One region of the Comamonas sp. wu1-DMT genome, then DNA from elsewhere that is predicted to be linked to it. Evidence: riboswitches for the same ligand, from Rfam matches in the RefSeq annotation. Region 1 holds a riboswitch; each other region holds the start of a gene.
The links. A riboswitch is a leader RNA that binds a small molecule or an ion and turns the genes downstream of it on or off. The one in region 1 is predicted to bind glycine.
Positions count from the first base shown of each region.

Region 2: another riboswitch for glycine. It lies ahead of V8Z78_RS10195 (trimeric intracellular cation channel family protein); the one in region 1 lies ahead of gcvT (glycine cleavage system aminomethyltransferase GcvT).
Region 3: another riboswitch for glycine. It lies ahead of V8Z78_RS08305 (D-amino acid dehydrogenase); the one in region 1 lies ahead of gcvT (glycine cleavage system aminomethyltransferase GcvT).

Region 1 is NZ_JBANEM010000001.1:151,339-153,592, reverse strand. Features, by position in the region: gene gcvT (glycine cleavage system aminomethyltransferase GcvT) at 1-1,092, opposite strand, end outside; glycine riboswitch at 1,157-1,282, opposite strand; glycine riboswitch at 1,302-1,412, opposite strand; gene V8Z78_RS00665 (energy transducer TonB) at 1,501-2,091, opposite strand; gene V8Z78_RS00660 (MBL fold metallo-hydrolase) at 2,105-2,254, opposite strand, start outside.
Region 2 is NZ_JBANEM010000005.1:224,925-227,178, forward strand. Features, by position in the region: gene mnmC (bifunctional tRNA (5-methylaminomethyl-2-thiouridine)(34)-methyltransferase MnmC2/FAD-dependent 5-carboxymethylaminomethyl-2-thiouridine(34) oxidoreductase MnmC1) at 1-521, opposite strand, end outside; gene V8Z78_RS10195 (trimeric intracellular cation channel family protein) at 665-1,330, opposite strand; glycine riboswitch at 1,383-1,502, opposite strand; glycine riboswitch at 1,516-1,608, opposite strand; gene V8Z78_RS10200 (fimbrial protein) at 2,139-2,254, shown strand, end outside.
Region 3 is NZ_JBANEM010000004.1:129,078-131,331, forward strand. Features, by position in the region: gene V8Z78_RS08305 (D-amino acid dehydrogenase) at 29-1,297, opposite strand; glycine riboswitch at 1,469-1,568, opposite strand; gene V8Z78_RS08310 (amino acid permease) at 2,112-2,254, shown strand, end outside.

The DNA.
Region 1 (2,254 bases):
CTTCATGGGCACGGGCTTGCCGCGCACCATGGCGAAGATTTCCGTATCGATGGCGGCGTAGTCGGGCTCGACATAGGCCAGCGCCACAGGCTGGTTGAGCGTGGGGCTGAGCAGGCCGCTGGTGATGTAGCCGATATGCTGTCCGTCCATGTTTTCCAGCACGGCAGGCTCGCGTACGGGAATGCGTTCCAGCGCGATCAGGCCCACGCGCTTGCGGCGCAGCGACTGAGGGTTCTGCAATTGCTCCAGCACGATGGCCGCACCGGGAAAACCGCCCTCGCGCTCGCCGCCGGTGCGGCGAACCTTCTGCATGGCCCAGTTCAGCGCGGCTTCGACCGGCGTGGTGCTGGTGTCTATGTCGTTGCCGTACAGGCAAAGTCCGGCTTCAAGGCGCAGCGAGTTGCGTGCGCCCAGACCGATGGGGGCCACCTCGGGCTGTGCCAGCAGAGCTTCGGCAAAGGCTTCGGCAGCTTCGCCGGGCAGGGAGATTTCAAAGCCGTCCTCGCCCGTATAGCCGCTGCGCGTGATGTAGAGCGCATGGCCTTGCCAGTCGAAGTAATTGCCGGTCATGAAGAGCAGTTGCGTCACACCGGGAATCAGACGCGAGAGGGCAGTGACGGCTTGCGGGCCTTGCAGGGCCAGCAGGACGCGCTCGGGCAGTGGGACGACCTCGCAGCGGCTGGCGATGCGGCTCTGGATATGAGCGATATCGGCCTCTTTGCAGGCACCGTTGACGATGAGGAACAGATCTTCGCCGCGGTTGACGAACATCAGGTCGTCGAGAATTCCGCCTTGTTCATCGAGCAGCAGGCCGTAGCGCTGCTTGTGCAGGCCCAGGTCCATGACATCGACGGGCATCAGCGATTCGAGCGCGGCGGCGGCATCGGGGCCGCGCAACAGCAACTGGCCCATGTGCGAGACATCGAACAGGCCGGCAGCCTTGCGCGTGTGCAGATGCTCGGCCATCAGGCCTTGAGGGTATTGCACGGGCATGGCGTAGCCGGCAAACGGCACCATGCGGGCACCCAGTTTCTGGTGCAGTGCAAACAGCGGTGTGGAACGCAGATCGGAAGAGGTGTCAGCAGCAGTCACAGGCAAGCGCTCCGGTGGTCAAACCAAAATGAGTGGCCATGCATGACTGGGCCATGCGTGGCGGGCTTGCCCTGCTGTCCGCTTTACCTGAGAGATTCACTGCACGCATTGCATCGGGCAGTTTGCTCCTTCGGTGGATGCCGGCGCACATACGAAATGACGGCCTGCATCTCTCTCCAGCAAGGGACGCTGCAGGTTTGCACACCTTGCAGCGCTTGTCAGTCCTTTTGCCTGAGCGTTTTGACACCGGGTTGGGGGTCTGCGCCTTCGGCGGTGCGAGGCAGCTTCAAGCTGCAGGCACTCTCTCCTGACCTTGGCGATTCTAGCGGTGGGCAAGGGGCTTGCACCACCGAATCGGATGGATTCTGGGGTTTTCGAGCACAGATCGCTGGAATTGAGCTTGCGGTCTCACTGCGGTTCTGTGTTCATGGCGGGCGTACGAGGAACATCGATCTCCTGGCGCGGAAACACCAGTTGGTAGGGTTGTTCGAAGCAGGACGTCACGGGCTGGCCCTGGCGCATGCCGGGCTTGAACTTCCAGCGTTCGAGCGAGCGCATGATGGACTTCACGATGCGGGGATCGGTATCGGCGGGCTGGTAGGCCACACGGCCGAGTTCGCCCTGGGCCGTGACTTCCAGGCGGAAGACCACCGTGGTCTCCAGCCCGTTCGGAAACCAGTGGGCGCTGATGAAAGGCGTGGTGTGGCGGCGTGGCTGCGGTTGCCGATCGAGCTGGGCGGGGGGTGTGCAGTCTGCCTTGATCCAGGCAGGCCATTCCATGCTCTGTGGCCGCCTGTGCTGCGTGTCCAATGGCGGAGCCGGCGTCGGCTCCGGCTGCCCGGAAACTGTGATCGAGATGCCGGCATTCGGTGGTTGCTTGGGCTGGCTGCCATCGGAGAGGTGGGAGCAGGCTCCGAGCAGCAAGGCGGTCAGAGACGCGGCGCAGGCGGCGGCAAGGTGTGAGGTGCGCGAAATGTCCATGAGGACATTGTCGGCCATGCGGGTTGCACCTTCAGGGTTGCGCGGGGCGCAGATCCAGTCCCTTGCTGTCGGCCTCGGCGCAGGCGCGCCACCAGGGCGATCCGGCATGGGGGGCATCCAGGTCCAGGCGCTCACCCATCATGGGCGTGGCGATCTCTATGCCGTGCTGCCTGCCCAGGCT
Region 2 (2,254 bases), on a different contig from region 1:
TCATCCCACATCTCGGGGTTGAGCTGGGGAGAGAAGCCATCCAGATACACGCTGTCCGCCGTCATCTGCTGCTTGCGCAGCATGGTCCTGGCATCGCCTATATAGAGCGTCAGCAGCACCTGGCCGTCATCAAAGGAAAGGCGATGCACGCCCGGCAGCAGTCCCCACCATTGCTCGGCCAGTTGTTCGCCAAGCGCGCGCAGTACCTCATCGGCCGGCAAAAACGCGAGCAGATCCTCGCGCGAGACAGGGTAGGCCTCCACCGAGACAAAATGCAGAATGCGCGGGCGTCTGGGATCGGCCTTCCATGCCGCCCAGGTGACCAGGAAATTCAGGCCGAAGCCAAAGCCGGTCTCCAGGATGCGCCACTGCGCTGCATCGGCCCAGGCTGCTGGCAGGTTGCAGCCACCGAGAAAAACCTGGCGGGCCTGGTCGAGGCCGCCGAACTCGCTGTGATAGCGATCGCCGAATCTGGAGCTGTAGGGGGTGCCATCCGGCATCCATGTGATCGGTTCAGACATGGAAAGTGAAACTACATGAGTAATGCATGGCGCAGTCTAGGTCAGAGCAGCCAGGCAAGGGCCGCCCCGCCGCGATGGCTGCGTCCCCCTCCTGCGTAGCAAGAGAGGGGAAAGGCGCGCAGCGCCACAGGGGGAGCTCGATCTTATTCCCAGCGCTGCTGGTACGAAAAAACCGGCAGGCGCCATTTGAAACGAATGGCGGCCAGACGGAAGGCCAGACCGCCGGCAAAACACACGATGGTGCTGATATTGGGGCTGACATCCAGATAGCGCAGGCCCAGGAACATCAGGCATACGGACAGCGACACGCTGGCATACAGCTCGCGGCGGAACACCACGGGGACCTGGTTGCAGAGCACATCGCGCAAGATGCCGCCGCTGATGCCGGTAATCATGCCGGCCATGATGATGACGATGGTGGGGTAGCCCAGCTCCAGCGCGGTATTGCAGCCGATCAGCGAAAAGGCGATCAGACCCATGGCGTCCAGCAGCAGAAACACCTGCTTGAGCCTGTGCATATGGCGTGCAATCACGGTGGTCAGCAGACCGAAGCTGATGACCAGATACACATACTCAGGGTGCTGGGTCCAGCCGATGGGGTAGTGGCCCAGCACCATGTCGCGGATGGTGCCGCCGCCCAGGGCAGTGACAAAGGCGATGACGACGACGCCGAAGATATCCATATTGCGCCGGCCTGCGGCGAGTGCGCCGGACATGGCTTCGGCGGTAATGGCCACCAGATAGATGACCAGCATGACGGTGAAGTTGGAGGCCTGGAACGAGTCCAGCAAAGAGACGGAAGGAAGCATGAAGGCACTTGAAAATAGACCAGCCACTCACATCGGCGGGAGTGTCCGGCTTGCCTCTCCCGCTGTCCTTTTACCTGAGAGTTGCGCATGAGCACCTTCGCGGTGGACATGCTTGCCCCTTCGGTGAGCCCTGCAGACTTGTGGTTGCGGGCTGCTCTCCAGTTGGCGATATCCGGGTCTTGTCAGACCCACCTGCGGTACTTATTGCCTGAGCGATTATGGGAGTTTGCGCCTTCGGCGGGAACCCTCTAAAGGCTCCGCTCTCCCGCGGGATGGGCGCGATTTTAGCCAGTTTCAGCGACTTTATTCGGGTTAATACCTGTATTGGTGTGCTTCTGCGGCCGCCGGCGCAGGGTGCGCAAGGCCGGTCCGACCCCGCCATGGCTCGCGCAAGCCCGCGTTTTCGTCTGTGAAGCCGTCTGCAATAACAAGCGGTGCTCTCGAAGAGCTCGCTCATTCTTCAGGCGTTGACAGACTGCTTAGGGACGACACGAACCTGTCGCGGCACGCAGAAGCGGCCCTTTGAGCCGGTACGTGGCGGTCATGCAATTCGAACAGCTTGTGTGGAGCGTAAAACAGCTGTTAAGGACAGGCGGCGTGCAGCAACTGGTGTTGGCGATTGCTGCCGCTTCGGTATGGGGCTGTGAGTGACTCAGGTCAGCCTGAAGCCGACCTGATTGCAAGCCTGAGTGGGGAGAAGTTCAAAACTCGGTGAGAGCCGGCTCACGCCAAGCTTTTAAGAAAAATCCTAGAAATCGCCATATGAACCACAAATACCATGCTCAGAAAAGGTATTTGTGGAATTTCAATGGCAAATCAACGATTTCGAAAACGCAAATTGATGCCAGTCATTTTGCGATTCTTGTGCACTTCGTCTCTTGTGGCTGCATCGATGACAGCACAGGCTCAAGACGCCTGCACTAT
Region 3 (2,254 bases), on a different contig from region 1:
GCTTGTTGATGAGGTTTTCAGGTCGTGGTCAGGCGCTGGCGGTGCTCAGCGTGGCCGGTCGGGGCTGTCTGCTGGCGCTGCCCATGGACTGCAGCACGAGGTCGCCGACCATGTCGGCGGTGACGGCCGACAAGGTCCAGCCCAGATGGCCGTGGCCGGTGTTGTAGAACACGCAGGGCTTGTTGTCGGGGCCCACGCGCGGCAGCATGTCCGGCATCATGGGGCGCAGGCCAGCCCAGGGCACGACGCTGCGCGTGCTGACACCGGGGAAGCACTGCTGAACCCATTCGATGAGCGGGCGGATGCGGTCGGCGCGGATGTCCTTGTTGAAGCCGTTGAACTCCGCCGTACCGGCAACTCGGAAGCGATCGTCGCCGAGGCGGCTGGTGACCAGCTTGGTCTCGTCGTCCAGCAGACTCACCACGGGGGCTGCGGCGCGGCTGGCTTCGTCCGGCAGATTCACCGTGATGGAATAGCCCTTGACCGGATAGATGTTGACGCTGTCGCCGAGCTGGGCGGCCAGGGCGCGGCTGGCCGTGCCTGCGCAGACCACCATGGCGTCGAAAGTCGAGGTCTCGGTTTCCAGGCCCTGGCGCACGGTCACGCTGGCCTGCTTGCCATTGCTGTTCACCGACACGATTTCCTGGCCGTAGCGGCATTGCACGCCCAGTCGCTCGCAGGCGGCGGCAAGGCCGCTGGTGAACTTGTGGATGTCGCCCGTGGAGTCGCTCTCGGTGAAGTAGCCGCCGTAGAAGGTTCCGGACAGGGTCGGCTCTATGGAGCGCATCTCCTGAGGTGTCACGGCGCGGCGCTCCAGACCGCCTTTGGCCAGCAACTGGGAAACCTTGCCCGCATGTTCAAAGCCTGCTCGGTCGCGGTAGATATGCAAGATGCCTTTTTGCTTCAGATCGAAGTCAATGCCTTCGCTGGCCGCCCAGTCAAACAGGTGCTCACGTGCCGCAATCGCCAGCCTGGCGGTCTCCACGGTGTTTTTCTCGTAATGGGGGATGGCAGCGAGAAACTGGCAGAACCAGGAAATCTTGTGCCAGCTGGGCCTGGGGTTGAGCAGCAGCGGAGCATCGCTCTTGAACATCCACTTGAGGCCCTTGACGATGGTGGACCAATGGGTCCAGACCTCGGCGTTCGAGGCCGAGAGCTGGCCGCCATTGGCGAACGAGGTTTCCATGGCGGCATAGCGCTGCTTCTCGAACAGGGTGACGGAAAATCCGCGGCGTGCGAGGGCGTAGGCGGTGGTCACGCCCGTGATGCCACCGCCGATGACGGCGATTGTCTTCATGATTCAGATTCCAGAAACGTCAAGGGTGGAGCCCGTGCGCAACATGCGCAGCGAACGCCCCCTCTGTTCTGGACCTGAGAGATTCACGAGGCAGGGCCTTGCGGCGCTGCTCGCTTGCTCCTTCGGTATGCCCGGCGGACGATGACGTCCGGACATTCTTCAGAGTGTGTGAAAGCGATGCCGATCCTTTGGCCTGAGAGTTTCCGGGGCGGTTGCTCCTTCGGCGCTGCATGCGCCAAGTTTGCGCTGCAGTCTCTCTCGGCATCACCGGGCTGAGAGCCTGTGGGCAAATGTAGGAAGAATGGCGGCGCCTGGATATACGGGTTTTCTAGACTTCTGCGCCAAGGCTCAGCCATGGCTGCTCATGTCGGGTCCATGCTATTTGATAGCGCCTGCCGCTTATCCTTCAAGGGAATATTGATTATTTGTCTATGAAAATGAATTTATTAAAGCGCAGTGTGCTTCTAAATTCATAGCGATAGACGCTGTCAAGTGCCGCCGAGCAGCCCCAGAGTCAGCCCCTGCATTGGCATGGCGGGTCATGGTCGGCGGTGGATTTGGGCAAAATATCGTCTTTGCCTGTCAATGGGCCCGGCGATATCACCGCTTTGCCATTGAAGCACCCGACTGGGGTGGCTGCCGATTCAGGATGCAACTGGCCTATCCGCCATGGCGTTCTGCTGTCATGGCTTCGTTCCTTTGTCCTTGTTGCCCGCGACCGTCATGGTCGCCTTTTTGCGTTGCCTGTCGCAGCGCCTGCGGGATGGTTGGGTGTTTTGTCCGGATGGGCGCAAACCATTACAACAAGACATTTATGTCCCAACCCAACTCAAGCCAGCAGCTCGCGCCGACTGGTGATGGTGACGATAACCAGCCCCGCTTGCACCGGGTGCTCAAGCAGCGCCACCTGAGCATGATCGCCATTGGCGGCGCCATCGGAACGGGCCTGTTCGTGGC